Regions from separate parts of the Anaerobacillus sp. QJM3NY_17 genome, predicted to be linked through region 3. Evidence: predicted binding sites of a transcription regulator. Region 3 holds the regulator's gene; each other region holds the start of a gene.
What was found. The regulator LexA, encoded in region 3, represses DNA repair genes until DNA is damaged. The targets are predictions, from matches to a motif close to CGAACATATGTTCG.

Region 1: the regulator LexA is predicted to act here: its motif matches at 2,355-2,368, upstream of AC0VYV_RS13735 (Y-family DNA polymerase).
Region 2: the regulator LexA is predicted to act here: its motif matches at 4,046-4,059, upstream of AC0VYV_RS04080 (SPL family radical SAM protein).

Annotation. Positions count from the first base shown of each region.
Region 1 is NZ_CM149685.1:2,616,687-2,622,459, forward strand. Features, by position in the region: gene AC0VYV_RS13725 (alpha/beta fold hydrolase) at 1-527, opposite strand, end outside; gene AC0VYV_RS13730 (YolD-like family protein) at 689-1,018, opposite strand; gene AC0VYV_RS13735 (Y-family DNA polymerase) at 1,033-2,289, opposite strand; gene AC0VYV_RS13740 (M4 family metallopeptidase) at 2,812-4,467, shown strand; gene AC0VYV_RS13745 (SDR family NAD(P)-dependent oxidoreductase) at 4,577-5,380, shown strand; gene AC0VYV_RS13750 (GNAT family N-acetyltransferase) at 5,469-5,773, opposite strand, start outside.
Region 2 is NZ_CM149685.1:750,896-756,668, reverse strand. Features, by position in the region: gene AC0VYV_RS04095 (TetR/AcrR family transcriptional regulator) at 1-76, opposite strand, end outside; gene AC0VYV_RS04090 (zinc-ribbon domain-containing protein) at 774-1,931, shown strand; gene AC0VYV_RS04085 (S1C family serine protease) at 1,954-3,117, shown strand; gene AC0VYV_RS04080 (SPL family radical SAM protein) at 3,172-4,008, opposite strand; gene AC0VYV_RS04075 (hypothetical protein) at 4,120-4,521, shown strand; gene AC0VYV_RS04070 (LysR family transcriptional regulator) at 4,662-5,540, opposite strand; gene AC0VYV_RS04065 (citrate synthase) at 5,656-5,773, shown strand, end outside.
Region 3 is NZ_CM149685.1:1,950,748-1,956,520, forward strand. Features, by position in the region: gene AC0VYV_RS10360 (GNAT family N-acetyltransferase) at 1-282, shown strand, start outside; gene AC0VYV_RS10365 (Type 1 glutamine amidotransferase-like domain-containing protein) at 340-975, shown strand; gene AC0VYV_RS10370 (iron chaperone) at 1,039-1,410, shown strand; gene AC0VYV_RS10375 (hypothetical protein) at 1,929-3,218, shown strand; gene lexA (transcriptional repressor LexA) at 3,469-4,092, opposite strand; gene yneA (cell division suppressor protein YneA) at 4,244-4,564, shown strand; gene AC0VYV_RS10390 (YneB family resolvase-like protein) at 4,568-5,218, shown strand; gene AC0VYV_RS10395 (DUF896 domain-containing protein) at 5,285-5,521, shown strand; gene AC0VYV_RS10400 (HesB/YadR/YfhF family protein) at 5,639-5,773, shown strand, end outside.

The sequences.
Region 1 (5,773 bases), 670 kb from region 3:
GGATCATAAACACAATTAAGCAAATTTCCTCTAACACCTTTTCGATAAAGCCACCTTTTCAAGTATACCGAGAAAAAAGGTAAGTACGATGTATACACTAGACTCTGTTTAGCCTTTTCAAGATATCCTGAACTGCACAGTAAAATATTCTTACTAACGAGATCATCTTTCATAGCCGAGGCTCTCATTGCTACTTGCCCACCCATAGAATGGCCGATCATAACAGTATGATCAATTGAAAGCCTTTCTAAAAGTTCAACCACCACTTCCGCATAATTATGATAAGAGTGGACAAAACGATTAGACTTTTCACTTTTTCCGAACGGAGGAAGATCAATGGCAACAACAGTATATGCCTTTGTTAATAATGGTATCAATCTTCTGAAGCTGAAGCTCGACGATAGAAAACCGTGAAGAAGCGTTAATACTGGCCGATCGACGGCTGTGTCATTTCTATAGTATTCATAGTGAATATCAATTCCTTTGATCTTTTCCGTATTTTGTTTAAGATTTTGAGCTAATAGCATCTTTCATCTCACTCCGGATTTTGAATTCATCTGATCTGATTCACCCTTCGTTTCTAACCAGACAGGATGGTCTCACTTATTCAGGTTTGACTTTATACTTATTTTACCCCAATCCTGAAATGAAAAACTTTTTTTACATCTGAGAGGATACTCCATTTTTTTCATTCTAACTCTACGTGCACAAGGTCCAGCAGCTTTATCGTTGTCCTTTTTTCATTATGGTCAATAATACGCAGTTCTTTCGTAAGTGGATCTACATAGTGCACATATCCAAAGAGAGTTTTCGTTTCTCCCCCACTAAAGTGTTGAAAACAAAGCGAGTTGTGATTGGCCATTGCTTCACATATTGTTTCATTCATTTCCGCCATTCTTTGTTCATCAAGTACCGGCTTTTCACTTTTTTTCTCTTCGGTTTTCCAATCTCTTAGCTCTTTCACATGCTCAGGTAACATCATTGACGTCCATTTTATATTTCCGCGATCACGAATCACGCTTCTTCCCCCTTCTATGCTTTATGACCACCCACAAGTTTACTTCTATGCAGTGCCGTACCGGCCTTTGTGTATGAAACGGCACGAAGCAGCGCATCTGAGCCATATTTCTCACGGATCGAATCCATCACATATCCGAGATCCCGCTGCTTTGGGCGTGACGCGTTAAATAAGTCCAACTGCACTTCTTCATCATTGCAAATATTTGAAAGGGTAATGGAAATCTTACGAACCGTTTTTCTTTCAAAGAACTCCTCAAATAACTGAAGACATACATTGTATATTTCGAGCGTAATAGCAGTCGGGCTGTGGATACTCCTTGAACGGTGAAAGCCACCCCCGCCTTCTTCTTTACTATAACCAATCCCAAGGCTAATCGTACGCCCTGCCTTCCGGGCTTTTCTCGCACGTCTTGCAACTTCTTCACTCATCTCAAGAATGACGTGTTGAATGTCTTTTTCGTCATGGTAATCTCGCAACAAAATTTGGCTTTTCCCATAGCTAATCTGTCCCTGCATAATCGGCGCACCCATTTCAGAAAGATCGATGCCCCACGCATGATGATAGAGCTGATTTCCCATAATACCGAATTTTTCTTCTAGTAGATGTAGCGGGTAATGCGCAAGCTGCTTTACATTCATAATCCCCATTCGATTTAACGTTCGCTCGACACGCGATCCGATACCCCACATTTGACTTAGCGGGGAAAGCGGCCAGAGTTTTTTAGGAATATCTTCATAAGTCCATTCTGCAATCCCTTTTTCTTTCGCTTCCAGATCGAGACAAAGCTTTGCCATTAAAAGATTTGGGCCAATCCCTATGGCACATGGTAATCCGAATGTCTCTCTTATTTCATTTCTGATCTTGTGAGCTACTTCAAATTTGTTCCCCCAAAGTCGTTCTGTCCCATCAACCTGCAAAAACGATTCATCAACGCTATACGTATGGATACATTCTGATGGTACATAACGATGAAAAAGCCTCGTTATTTCCATTGATTGTTTTAAATATAAAGACATTCTCGCATTAACGATATGAATGTTTTTATTATTTGGAATTTCAAATAGTCTGCTCCCTGTTCGTATTCCAAATTCCTTTTTTAGTGCCGGAGACGCTGCTAGCACAACACTTCCCTGTCGCTCGGTATCACCAACAACCGCGAGATAGCATGTAAGTGGATCAAGCCCCATCTCTACTGCTGAACAACTTGCATAAAAACTTTTCATATCAATACATAGGATTGTTTTCTTTGGAAATTTAGAATAATCCATTTGTATCCCCCCTTCTCCTAATCAAAAAGAACGTTTGTTCCCTTTATATATACCCGTATTTTAACCGAATATACGTTCTCTTTACAATAAGCACTTTCTTCCAATCATAAAACGATTCACTTAGCATCACCCTTTTTTCTAAAGTAACGAAAAGTACCGGAAGAAGAGTAACAATGAACTTAACGATATTCACTCGAAAGTTAGTCATCAGAGCACATACGTATTGGAGATCCTACACTTGTTCCATTAACAGATAGGGAAGTAGAAATACTCGCGCATCAATCTCTAAACGCACAGAAAAAGAACCAGGATATGCCGTTTCATATGGTCATTAACGCCCTTATTTATTAGCACACCACCTCCTGAGTCTAAAGAACCAATACCTTTTTTTAAATAACAGGTATATCTCCCTATAACTCTATCCAAAAGGATAGGTCTTAAATATCAAAATAGTTTAAATAGTTTGAATACTAAATCTTTTATGGTAATGTTAGCTCATCTTAATCACGAGGGGGATATAGAATGGGAAAGAAAAAAAATTTACTTTCAATCGGGTTATCAGTGGGGCTCGTTAGTACCATGCTCGCACCATCCTCAACATTTGCAGCAGCAGATACGAATATGAATAAAGAAACAGGAACACCTTCTTTTGTTTCAGGAAAACTAACAAAAGTAAGCTCTCAAAATGCCAATCAAGTACTATTTGATTACTTGAACGAACAGAAAAACCTGTACAAGTTTAGTGGATCTTCCGCTAAGGATTCCTTTAAAATCCTATCAAAAGAAAAGGACGATCTTGGTTTTACGGTTTTTCGATTACAACAACTTCATGAAGGAACACCTGTTTATGGTTCAACTCAAACGGCTCATGTTGATGAAAGTGGTATTTTAACAGCCGTATCAGGTACAGTTATTCCAGACCTTGGGTCGAAGAAAGAGCTTAAAAAAACAACAAAATTCAAGAAACAGGACGCCGTTAAAAAAGCAGAAGAAGATCTCGGTTTTTCACCAGCCTATGAACAAAAACCCGAATCCAACCTTGTCGTCTATACTGAAGGAGAGTCTGCAACGTATGCTTACCATGTGACCTTGAACTTCCTCTCGCCTGAACCGGGTAACTGGCAATACATAATTGATGCAACAAGTGGTGAAGTTCTAACAAGCTTCAACGCTCTACACGAAGCAAAAAAAGAAGGAGTCGGCAAGCCAGGTGGTGGTGACAATGTTACCGGAACAATTAAGACGGCAAGTGGAACTGGTGTACTTGGTGATCAAAAAACGTTCAATACGCTACTTTCCTCTTCAACTTATTACTTGAAAGACACTACGCGAGGTGGCGGAATCTTAACATATGATGCGGCAAATCGCACAAAACTGCCAGGCTCTTTATGGGCAGATTCAGATAACTCCTTTAACGCAAGCTATGACGCGGCTGCAGTCGACGCTCACTACTATGCAGGAGCGACGTATGATTATTATAAAGATGTCTTCAACCGAGATAGTTATGACGGAAACGGTTCACCACTAAAGTCCACCGTACATTACGGACGCAACTACAATAATGCGTTCTGGAACGGAAGCCAGATGGTCTATGGTGATGGAGATGGCTCAACTTTTGTATCCCTTTCAGGTGGTGAAGATGTTGTTGCTCATGAATTGACACACGCTGTCACTGATACAACAGCTGACTTAATTTATCAAAATGAATCAGGAGCACTGAATGAATCCATGTCTGATGTATTCGGAACGCTTGTAGAATACTACGACAGCAATAACCCTGACTGGTTAATCGGAGAAGATATTTATACACCAGGTACATCCGGGGATGCTCTTCGTTCAATGTCAGACCCATCCCAATTCGGAGACCCTGATCATTACTCTGTCCGCTATACTGGTTCTCAAGATAATGGCGGCGTTCATATCAACAGCGGCATCATGAACAAAGCAGCTTATCTGCTGAGTGAAGGCGGTACATTCTATGGGGTAACCGTATCAGGAATTGGAAAAGACAAACTCGGCGCTATTTACTACCGCACCCTTACGCAATACTTAACCGCTTCTTCAAACTTTAGTCAGATGAGATCAGCAGCAGTACAAGCTGCCACTGATCTTTATGGAAGCGGAAGCTCAGAAGTTCAATCTGTAAAACAGGCTTTTAATGCAGTTGGAGTTCAATAGAAAGAAGTTAGGCAGGCAGCCAATGGCTACCTGTCTTTTCGTTATGTCAGGGTTTTATAAGTATTCAAACGGGTAAAAGGGTGCTAGACCTTAAAAGGAGGAAGGACAAATGGGAATTTTCAAAGAGGATACGCTTAAGCATGAACATGTTCTCATTACCGGAGCCACGGGTGGTATTGGATATGAAACCGCAAAGGCCGCCGTAAAAGCCGGTGCTACGATTACGATAACCGGAAGAAATAAAGATAAATTAACTCAGCTGAAGCAGGAGTGCGAAGAGTTAGTAACGGAAGCAACGGTTGCTGTTCTTCCTGCTGATTTAAACAATGAGAAAGATCGTTCTACTCTTATCGAAAGTGCTATTAAATATAACGGAAGCATCACAGGGTTAGTTAACTCAGCAGGAATTGGCGGCGGCGATACGCTTGATCAATTAGAAGAAGAAGATCTTCGCAAAGTAATGGAGCTAAATTATACCTCGACTGTTTTACTGACTCAACTTGTGTATAAGCGAATGCGTGAGGATAAGAAGAAAGGGGCGATTGTAAACCTCTCTTCTCTCTCAGGTCTTAGAGGAACTTTTGGTAACACGGCCTATAGCGCTTCAAAGTTTGCTATAACTGGCTTCACGCAGTCGTTTGCCCACGAGGCTATCCGTGATGGAATTAGAGTTAACGCAGTATGTCCCGGCTTCGTTGATACAGAAATGGGCCGAAACAGTATTGCTTCAAAAGGGGAGAGAGAGAATAAAAGCTTTGAGGAAGAATTAAAGGCTGTAGAAGCAGCAATGCCATCTGGAAGAATTACGCAGCCTGAAGAAGTCGCCAATAGCATCATTTACCTCCTCTCAAATGCGTCAGAAAACATTATTGGCGAATCGCTCAAAATTTCAGGTGGAAGCGTTATGCGCTAGGTGCTTTGGAGAAATTACCTACAAATCAAAAATGACTCATGCTTGAAGAAAGCATGAGTCATTTTTGATTGGAGCATTCACAAAGCCATTAAGTAATACTCGCGTAGATACAAGTATCTGTTATCTGTGTTCCGTCGATCGACATATCTTCGTTTTTGAGAGTTCCTTCGAAATCATAGTCCAATCGTTCTGGAATCGCACGACTTCGCTCGTTTTCTCGATCGCATCTAATCTCGACCCTTCTGCACTTCAAGTCCTGATGCGCATATTCAGTAAGTTTCTGAACGGCCTCAGTCATATAGCCATGACCACTTTGCTTCGTAGCTACCCAATACCCAATTTCAAGCTTTGGAACATCCCATTCAATGTTATGAAACCCAGTGGATCCAACAA
Region 2 (5,773 bases), 1.2 Mb from region 3:
TCCCTTCAAATCCATTACGTGCAAATAGAATGAGGGCCACCTCTTTAATTCGATCCTGAGTCGATTCTTTTTTCATATAACATTACCTACCGATCGTTAGTTGTTAACAAATAAAAAACGCAGGCATTTGCCTACCACTCGTTAGTTATTATATCAACAATTCCTATCTTATGCAACGATCACAAAAAAAAGCAGCCACTAGGTAAATATCGTAGTGGCTACATCTAAGGGAATAAGGGTTTTCAACTAATTAGACGAGCAACTACCTCATGAGGTTTCAAAAAAAGAAGATTTTTTCATTTCATTCTTATTCTAGGATTATCTAAAAAAAGAAAGTGATGAGTTATTGATCCACCATAGTGAAAATGAATGCTACACATATATCGGGGCAAAAAAAAGGACCGGCAAATGCCGGTCTTCCTGGTAACGGAATATTTGAAAGGGGGTCTTAGGATCATCTTATCAAAGGGGTATAGGTGTGAACAGGTCCTTCAATACCGGTACAATCGAACGAAGTAACTTCTTTTTCATGATTTGATGTCCTTTGAACTAGTACAATCTATTCACTTTTAATCATAACAAGAAGAAATATGTCTTTTGAATCAATCCCTCCCCCTCTTTATAGGCTATTTTATAAGTAAGCTCTTACTCGATTTGAGCGAAAATTGCTTTATATTTCAATTCCCCAACAACCTACTGAAAAATATTTCCCTTACAAGGGAAATGTGTCAAAATATAACTAGCAATTGAGATTGAAAGCAGGTGGAATAAGGATGTACTGTCCACATTGTGGAAAAAAAAGAGGCGATGATGAGCAATTTTGCTTCTCTTGTGGAAAAGAACTAGTCACTCAAAATAAATCTAAGCATAGCCTATCCATTCTGTGGCGTTGGTTACCAGTGATGGTGTTTTTTCTTCTTTCTAGCACACTTGCCGGATATTATTTTTATGAAGAATCAACGTCAAAGGCAGCGATTCGCTCTTTTGAAAAGGGAGAGGAATTAGCTAAAAACGGCAAGCTCGAAGCAGCACAAAAAGAATTTAATGAGGCTCAACAAAACCGACCTCGTTTCCCCGCTGCCAAAAAAAACGAAAATATTGTAACGATCGCATTAAACGTTGAAGAGACTTTAAAACAGGCGGAAACCGCAAGAAAAAAAGATAATTACAGTAAAGCCTTAGATTTGATTAAAGAAGCTGAGCAAACCTCAGCATCCTATAAAGGTGATCTTTTCTCTACTTTACAAGAAGACATCGGAACGGTTCGGACAACTGTGATGGTTGCCGAATTAAAGTATGATATGAAAGGGAAAGAATCCATTGATGAATTGAAACCTGTGTTAACAAGGGCTGAAAGTTTACAAGTGGATGAAGCCCAAGACATAGCCGGACAAATTCGAAATCAAATTGTCGACTTTTCAATTAATGAAGCAAATGGTTATTTGGAAGAGAACCACTTTACGGAAGCATTAAACTCAGTAGAACAAGGCTTAGAAATCAATAAAGGTAACGAAAAGCTATCAAACCTCCAAACCGTAATTGAAAAGAGACGAAATTCGTTTGAGGAGGAGCAACAAAAGCGAATTGAACATGCTATGGTTGCTGCAGCAAAAGAAGAAGAAATGAATCGTACAAGCGCGATTGAGCTCAATGAATTAGAAACAAAGGTGACAGATTACAATGAATTAAAAGTAACAGGTACGGTCACAAGCAAAGCCACTGTTCCCGTCAATTCGATCGGGGCTTCTTATAAAGTATTGGACGGAGATGGAAAAGAGTTTGATAAAGGGGAGGTTTATATTAACCCCGACAAACTTTATCCTGACGATACAGGTAAATTTGACTTTATGATCTACGATGTAGGTGAAGACGTGAAGGATCTTGATCAATTCACAGTCGAAATTGATCATTTCACATGGTACTTGGATTAGCAGAAAGGAGTATTCAAGACGGATGTCTAAGAAATTGGCTTTGCTACTATCCCTTGCAAGCTCCCTCTTTATTCTGATTGGGGGCGGCGCAGGTTTTTATTTTTTACATGATTACTATTCGAATACAACCGTTGAAGCGACATCTTCTCTAGGAGAGAAAACAAATGCTCCAGAGAACCAAAAGAATGCTTCAGACTTAAAATCCGTCATTCATGAGACACAAAAAAGCGTTGTGCAAATTGAAGTCGCCTTAAAAGATGGCACTTCTTCAGGATCAGGCTTCCTCTACAATGCGAACGGAGACGTCATTACGAACGCTCATGTTGTCGAAGGCGCTCAAAAGATTATCGTTAAAACCTCTGATGCTAAACAATTCGAAGCTCAAATCATTGGTATGGGTAATACGATAGATGTTGCGGTAATTCGCGTTCCAGGACTAGAGGGAAATGATCCCCTACCTGTTGCAGAAGAGCGCATGGCGGAAGTTGGGGACGATATCATTGCTCTTGGTAGCCCACTCGGACTTCAGAACACCGTTACAACAGGGATTGTCAGTGGTCTCGATCGAGAATTCATCTTAGAGCCCTATCGCTATGAGCATATCTATCAAATCTCTGCCCCAATTACAAAAGGTAACAGCGGAGGTCCCCTTATTGATGCAAATACAGGAGAGGCAATCGCCATTAATTCCGCAGGAACAGACTCAGGGGCAATCGGCTTTAGCATTCCGCTCCCCAACGTTATTGAGCAAATTAAAAATTGGTCTGATGACCCAGTAGAAATAACGGTAGATGATGAAAGTAAGGAAGAAGTATCAACACCACAAGGACTCACAGGAGAAGATTTTAAAAATAATGCTACCTATCTTATTGGATATTTCTATGAAAGCTTATCTACTCAAGACTATGTCACTGGCTACTCCTTACTTGGCAGTCGCTGGCAGAGTGAAATGCTGTATGAAGATTTTCGAAGTGGCTATATCCATACCCTTGACGTGGAAGTTTCAAATATGACCGGAAGTTTAAATCAAACGAATGATCAAGTAAAGGTAACAGCTACTATTAAAGCACAAGAACGAACCGAGGATAAGAAGACAACTACTTCTCTTTATAACGTCACTTACCAGGTTGGTTATGAAAATGACCAATTGAAAATTTTAAGTGGTAAGGCTGAAAAATTAAAATAAGTTAGACAACAAATAGGCTAGAGATACATTCTCTAGCCTATTTGTTGTTTTATATTAATACGATCCCTCTTCCGGAGGTGAAAAACCTTCTTGAGAAATATAAATGGCGCTATCAGGAAAAAAGGCCTGTAATCGCTTCTTTATTTTCAAATAGGCTTTACGTTGATACCAATCTTCTAGACCCGCATCTTCAAAGAGCTTGCGAATGCCAAGCTGCTCTGTTCTTTTACCACCGCTCCCATCACCCATGAAAAAGTCATCAAGCGTGAGGCGATCCGTTACTTCAGCTAACTTCTTAGGGAAATGTTCAGAACACGGGAGAAGTGGTGCGACTGCCGCTTGTACAGGAATACCGTTTGCTCGTAACGTTTGTAGCGCCTTTAATCTTGCAGCAATTGGCGGAGCTGATGGCGCAAAAATTTTGCGCACTGAATCAAGGTCTGTTTCTACTGTCATACTGACCAGAACCTTTTTGCCGAATTTTTTTAACAAATCAATATCTCTAGTGACGAGTGGTGAGCGGGTTTGAAGAAATAGAAAATCAGGCATTTCTTCTACCATAGCTTCAAGTAATCCTCTTGTTAAATTAGTCTTAAATTCAATAGGCTGATAAGGATCTGTCGAAGAAGACATAAAAATCGATACTTCTCCTTTTTTCCGAGCTTTCGGAATCTCTTTTTTCACAAGATCCACAGCGTTTTCTTTAATATCTACCCATTCTCCCCAATCCTCTTCCCTAAAAAGGGCAATCGGCATTCTTCTTACATAGCAATACGAACATCCGAAGGCACATCCAGCGTAAGGGTTCAGAGTGTGACTATATCCATTAAGAAATCCACTACCTTTTGTTAAAATAGACCGAGATGTTCGCTTCTGAATTGAAGGTTGCAATGGCGATCCCTCCTTCTTCGATTAGTGTACCACAAACCGAACGTACATTCGATTATTACGAATAATTTTTCCTTAATCGGGCACGGTAAAGGTGAAAGGTGGTATACATTGATGAAACGTTCAGTAAGCTGTCTCCTTTTCTTACTTCTTCTTTTACCAATTCATGCACATGCAGCTGGTCCGATTCAGCTCATTCAAGGAAAGTGTCCAACATCACTAGATCAATCAGCATCAACAAAAGGACTTACAACGAAAGCTACAACGATTCTTTCAGGCTTAATGGCCAATACTCCCTATACAAATTCATGGCAAATCATTAGCATGTCCCCTTTAAAAAAGAAGTCACCCTATTACGCGCCAGCCGTTAAAACCTGTGAAAAAAAAGTCGCAAATCACACTTACCTTATTGATGTACTCGTCACAAAGAAATCTTCTCAACTCCCCGTGCGCATGCACCTCTTTGCTTCTAAAGAAGAAAAGGGGTGGAAAGTTTGGGGACTAACTACTTACTAAATGTGTATACTTTATTTTACTTCGCACATACTACTCATGCGTGTAAGCTAGCCGTTAGGATCTATGACACGCAACCATCCCACACTCTTATTTCACACTCGGAAAATAAGAGGATAGCCCGATCAGGACGCTGATCGGGCTTAATTCATGCTTTTCTCAATAAATTGTTTAAATATTTCTGTTTCCTCCGAAAGATGTTGATAGACCATGTATGTGTGAACCTCAGACAGTTTGATTTCCTCAGTATCGACTTGAAGAATTCTCCCTTCAAATACCTCACGCCGAACAGATGACCATGGTAAAAAAGAGAACCCAATCCCTTCCTCAATAAATCGCTTTGTAATGTGTACTTGGGATACGACCATCGTTCGAACACCGTCATATTTAGAACGTAGTTCAACTAAAAGATCTTCCCAATAATCAGGATGATTGTGTGTGAGTAACGTTGATCTCAAACAAAACTCACTTAAAGTTAAAGGCAGACTTGTTTCCGCATCTCCCCCATCGTGTGGCACAACTAAAACAATTGGATCGGCTCCAATTTGTTCATTTTTCACATAGGCCTGCAAAGATTTCATTCTTGAAAGACCGAAATCTGCATCATTCTTGGTGATCATCTCTCCAATTTCATTAGACTCACTTACTTTTACAACTACCTCAATCGATGGATAAGCTTTCATAAATTGCTGAAGGACATTAGGTAGAACCGTAGCAGCAATTAAAGGAGATACAGCAATCTTCAACTTTCGATGGTACCCCTGCCTCCACCCGTTCATATGACGTAAGCTAGTCTCATACTGTTCAACTAACTCTTTGGCATGCGGAAGAAATTGTCTTCCTGCTTCGGAGAGCACCACTCTTCTACCGCTCTTCATAAATAGCTTACTGCCAATCTGCTTTTCGAGTTGTTGAATGTGAACCGTAACAGTAGGTTGAGCAAGATAGAGTTTTTCAGATGTTTCCCTGAAATTTTCATACGAAGCAGCTGTGACAAATGTTTTCAACCAGTTTAGATTCATTCTTACCCCCCTTATTGATAGCGTTTCTCTATTAATTATTCAGTAATTATTTATTAGTCATAATCATATCGAATCGATACACTAGATACAAGACGAATGAAATGGAGTTGAGTTTATGATTCATGCCGGATTAGAAGGAATCATTGCGGCTGATTCCAATATCAGCCTTGTAGACGGAGAGAACGGTTTGCTTGTCTATCGAGGACACTGGGCAAAAGAAATTGCGAAAGAAA
Region 3 (5,773 bases):
AAAACGAGTATTGGCTATTGGCTATCAGATAAGTTCCAGGGTAAGGGGATTATGACAGCTGCCGTTAATGAACTAATTGTCCAGGCATTTGAAGTATACAAATTGAACCGAATTGAAATACAGTGCGGGATAGAGAATAAAAAAAGTCAGGGAATTCCGAGACGTCTTGGTTTTAAACCCGATGGAATCATAAAAGACGCTGAATATTTGTACGATCACTTTCATGACACCATCCTGTACAGTCTTCTCGCGAAAGAATGGAATGAATATCGTGAGAGTTAATAAACGCACAGAATTTAAATTGACTATAGCGTATAGGGGTATGAATGAGGTGTATTAATGGGAAAGTTGTATTTTTATAGCGATCAAGTAAATGAAACACCCGGCAACCGTAGATTAGATGGATTACTGTTTAGTGGTGGAAACAAAAAGATTAGCTACATACCTTCAACGGAGGATAAAGAAAAGCATTATTTTGGAGCTAAAGTGAATTATTATCGAAACTATGGAATCGAGAATATCATGTTTTTCGATTTATACAGTGAATTTGAACCTATGAAAATAGATGAATTATTGAGTTCAGATATAATCCATCTCTCAGCAGGTAATCCGCTAGAATTTAGTAAGGCTCTCAATCATCGGCATATGGATCATGTTCTTTTAGATTTCTATAATCGCGGAGGAATTCTTGTTGGGGTGAGCGGAGGAGCGGTTCAACTCGGTAGATCTACAAAGCTATTTCAGATGTATACAGAAAAAACTAGCGAGGCGGTGCACCAAACTATGGGTCTTGTCGATTTCGAGTTTTTACCTCACTACAATCGCTGGAGTTCAGATTATAAGAGTAAAGTTTGGGAGTACGCTAAGAGAACAGGAACAACTGTTTATGCAGCTAATGACGGCGATGGAATTATTTTTGAAGAGGGTAAACTACAAATGATTGGTGATATAGTAGTGATGAATAGTGAGTTGTAATGGCACTATCTCAGTGAGATATGGTACATCACTACAATTGCTTGTTTTATAGGAGGACTAAAAATGGATGTATTTGAAGAATATCTAGCAAAGATAGAGAACCTGCAGCACCGAGAGCGAACGGAACAAATTTTGACCTGGGTACAAAATGAATTTCCAAACCTGGTGCCGAAAATTGCCTGGAATCAGCCAATGTTTACAGATCACGGAACATTTATTATTGCCTTTAGCGTAGCAAAACATCATTTGGCTGTTGCCCCTGAAAAGACTGGAATTGTTCATTTTTCTGAAGAAATGAAACTTGCTGGCTATGATCACACTAAACAACTAATGCGTATTCCGTGGGGTAGTTCAGTTGAATTTTCATTACTTAAAAAAATGATCGAATTCAATATTCATGATAAGGCAGACTGTTCAACTTTCTGGCGCAAGTGAATAAATAGACGGGACAGGCTTCTATTTGGACCAACCGCTTGGTAGTCGCTATGTGAGATTAACGTTTAAAACTAAATGAGGTTCATATATGGTCAACGGGAACCCTTCTATTTATTTTTGCCCATATTGGCATCATTATGTGACTCATCGGGATAGCGGCTTCTGTTATGAAATTACAGGTAAGTGAAAAAATACACGTGTATAAATTAAGTAATAATAAATTACGGCGTAGGGCAAGTTCCATCAGCGAGCTTGCTCCTTTTTAGTACAAATTAATTCAGTCTGGAAAAATCGAAAAAGGCTAGAAATGCAGTTCATTAAATGATAGGTAAGCTTATCTATATGTCGAAAGATGCAGAGAAAACGTCACGGTTTTCTTTAACATAAGTATGTTATCCATACATGATCCACTTCGAATGATTCATTTTTGATCAGAATACTTGTAATAGTTTGAAAAATACAACCTCATATCTCTAAAATAGAAGATAGTTCAACTAGAAGAGGAGGAAAAAAGACATATGAAATCCAGGAAATGGAAATATGGAATTGCGCTTTTTATTGTAGGGATATTAACTTTCGGTTTCTTACCGTTAACTGGAAGTGCCAAAGGTGATTGCTTTAACACTGATGCGGCGCTAACACCAGAGGAGCAGCGAATGGAAGACGGTGCCCCAATCCCACAGCAAATTATGGATAAGGCGGAGTTTACAGTTTTTGCGGATGAATTTAAGGAGGATTTGTGCAAAGCGAAAAGTGTAAAAAAAGCAGAGAAAGTGATCGAAAAGCATGGTGAGAAGCTGTGGGAGACGGCTGTTGCTCGAGCTCAGGGAGAACGAAATGATTTAGGGGAACTAGATCGTTATGATGATCGCCCGCTTTATTGGACTCGATTACATATGACTGCTGCCCTCAGGCAATGGGAACCTTCATATACAGTAACGGAGAAAAAGCAAGAAGAACTGATGAAGAAACTAGAGTACACGTCAAGGGGAATTACTTCTATTGATTTTCCAAAAGGGAAGAAAGTTAAGCGTATTTTAGTAAGCGGATTTGATCCATACCGTTTAGAACAGGAATTTAGGAGATCAAACCCTTCTGGCGCTGCAGCGCTTCAGATGGATGGGAAAGTCGTTTTGACGGAAGAAGGTCCAGCTTTTATTCAAGCAGCGAATTTTCCGGTACGATGGGATGATTTTGATGAAGGAATCGTTGAAGATACTTTTGGACCTTACCTGGTTAATAGTAAAGAGCAGGTGGATCTCATGATGACAATCAGTCAAGGTGGTCCAAAAGCTATGACCATCGAAGGGTTTGCCGGGAGATGGCGCACAGGGGTTGGAAACACTCTTGAAGATCGCTCAGAAGTTATTCCGACAGTGAGCAATTGGCCGATGCCTGAAAAACTGCCGGAATTTATTGAAACAACGCTTCCTTACAAGGAAATGATTGCAGCCAATACTGGACCATGGCCGGTAGAAAGAGGCGATGAAGTATGCGAATGGCTCGCACCAGAATATCGTGATAAACCGTATGAGTGCTATGAAGGGGGTCCGACTGAAGGATCAAAAGCTCGTAAAGGAGGAGGCGGAAGCTACTTATCGAATGAAAGTCAGTACCGATCCAATCGCGTGCGAATTGGGATAGGAGCTTATGATATTCCGGGTGGACACCTTCACGTAGCCGCTCAGGAGTACTATCCTGAAGATCCTTCCGTTTATATCACTGATGAGTTCCAAAAGTTCCGTCAGGCGACAGTAGATCAAACAGTTGAATTAGTTATAGCGGCTTCAGAGGCTGCTGAAAAGTAACCGTTTAAGAATTATGTTAGAAGTATACAAAACCGCCCTTTATTTAAATGAAGGGCGGTTTTGTATAGCCTTTAAGAGTTAAAAGTAGGTAGGTGAGGTTGGTTGTAATGTAAAGCTACACCCCTATGCTCTTCAAACTGCGATCATTTACACAGACGGAGGGGTTAATAAATAAAAGAAGAGAAGAAGCTCGTATTGATATAGCCCAGAAAGCTTATATAACATAAAAAAAGAAGCGCACGCAGCGCTTCTAGTGAATGGAGCGAAAGACCCCAATTACTTTACCAAGAATAGAAACGGAATCAAGAATGATCGGTTCCATCGATGAGTTTTCCGGTTGAAGTCGGAAGTAGTTGCTTTCTTTAAAGAATCGTTTAACAGTTGCTTCAGCTTCATCTGTCATCGCGACAACAATATCACCGTTATTTGCAGTTGGTTGTTGCTTCACAATAACCATATCACCGTTATAAATACCAGCTTCGATCATACTATCCCCTTCAATCACTAGAATAAAGGTATGTTCTTCATCCTGTGCAAACTGTTCTGGAAGCGGGAAGTATTCTTCTACATTTTCAATGGCAGTGATGGGTTGACCAGCAGTTACTTTACCAATGACGGGAACGTTTACAGTATGTTGCCGAGGAATATCGATCGTTTCATCAAGACCAAGCACTTCGATGGCTCTTGGTTTTGTTGGGTCTCGTCTGATATACCCTTTTTTCTCGAGTCTTGCCAGGTGGCCATGGACAGTGGAGCTTGAAGCAAGTCCAACAGCTTCGCCAATTTCTCTTACGGAGGGTGGATAACCCTTTTGCTTAACTTCGACTTTAATAAAGTCCAGAATGTCCTGCTGACGCTTTGATAGTTTCATAATATCTGGCACCTCGTTCCAATCTATCTATTTGTTAGTAGTATACCAGAATTTTTGTTCGCATACAAACATAAGTTCGAAGAAATTAGTTGACACGAACAGAGGTTCTGATATACTAAAAACAGAACAAATATTCGCATATGGGGTGATTGGGATGAGAAAGCAAGCTGGGGGCTTGTCTGGAGTTGATTTTCTTGTCATTATATCTTTTGTAGCTGTGTTAATTATTGTGTTTCTATCTTTGCGAACAGCTGCAGCTGAGGAGTATGATCGTTATACAACGGTACAATTGGAGCAGGGAGATACTGTTTTAGAAATTGCGGAAGAATACCGTACTGCTCATGAGTTGTCTGATCGGAAGTTCGTCAGTTGGGTTGAAGAAGTGAATAGCATTGATGCAAACCGAATTACAGCAGGAGATACTCTCATCATCCCTGTTGAAGCGAACGCTACCGCACTTGGGGGTAAAGAATAAAGTATGAACGCCGTTATTTATTGTCGGGTAAGCACAAAGAAAGAAGCACAGGAGTCTTCTCTTGCCAGGCAAAAAGAAGAACTACAACGATTTGCATCACAGTCAGGTTTTATTATACAGCGCTTGATAGAAGAAAAGCACAGCGGGTATGACATTGATCGTGATGGCATACTTGAGGTGCTTGACTTATTGAAAGAGGGGCATGTTGAGGCATTGCTCATTCAAGATGAAACAAGACTTGGGAGAGGGAATGCAAAGATCGCTCTTCTACATGCCGTCCATAAATATGGAGGGACGATTTATACAGTGAATCAAAACGGAGAACTTCAATTGTCGGAATCTGATTCGATGGTTCTTGAGATCGTTAGTATCGTTGAAGAATTTCAGCGCAAGCTTCATAATCTGAAAATTAAACGTGGAATGGACAAGGCGGTTAAAGAAGGCTATCGACCACAGCGAAACCTCAGCCATCAAAATCAAGGTGGGCGTGAGCGGGTGGAAGTTCCAATCGAAGAAATTGTTAATCTACGAAACCGTGGTCTTACGTTTAATGAGATAGCTGCAACGCTTAAAGGATTTGGACATCACGCTTCGAAAGCAACGGTACATAGACGTTATCAGGAATATGTTGACGAGCAGAACGAGAAGCACTAAACTTGTCTATGTTCAAAACATGCGTTAGCATGTGAGATACAAGTTTCAGTAAAGGAGCTATTTTACATGCCTTTTGAAGATAAACTCCAAAGAATTAACGAGCTATCTCGTAAAGCAAAAGAGTCATCATTAACAGAAGATGAGAAAAAAGAACAGAAAAAGCTACGTAAGGAATATTTAGCAAATTTCCGTTCTTCTTTCAAAAACCAACTTCATTCTATAAAAGTTGTGGATGAAGAAGGCACAGATGTAACACCTGAAAAGCTTAAGGAAAGCAAGAAAAACCGTCGCTTTCTTCAGTAGAAAATAGCCTAATTTTGCGAAAAGCAAAATTAGGCTATTTTTATGGTTGCAATTTTTCAAATATTCGTTATACTGTACTATAACAAGATGTACTAATACAAAACGGAGAGGGCGGATATGATGTTTGTTGTAACTGATTCTGCAGCTGAGTTTTACAAAAATGAAATGGAACTTGGTAACGGTGATTGCCTGAGGTTATTCGTACGCTACGCAGGGAGTGGAGACAGCGGAGGTTTTTCTCTTGGGGTCATG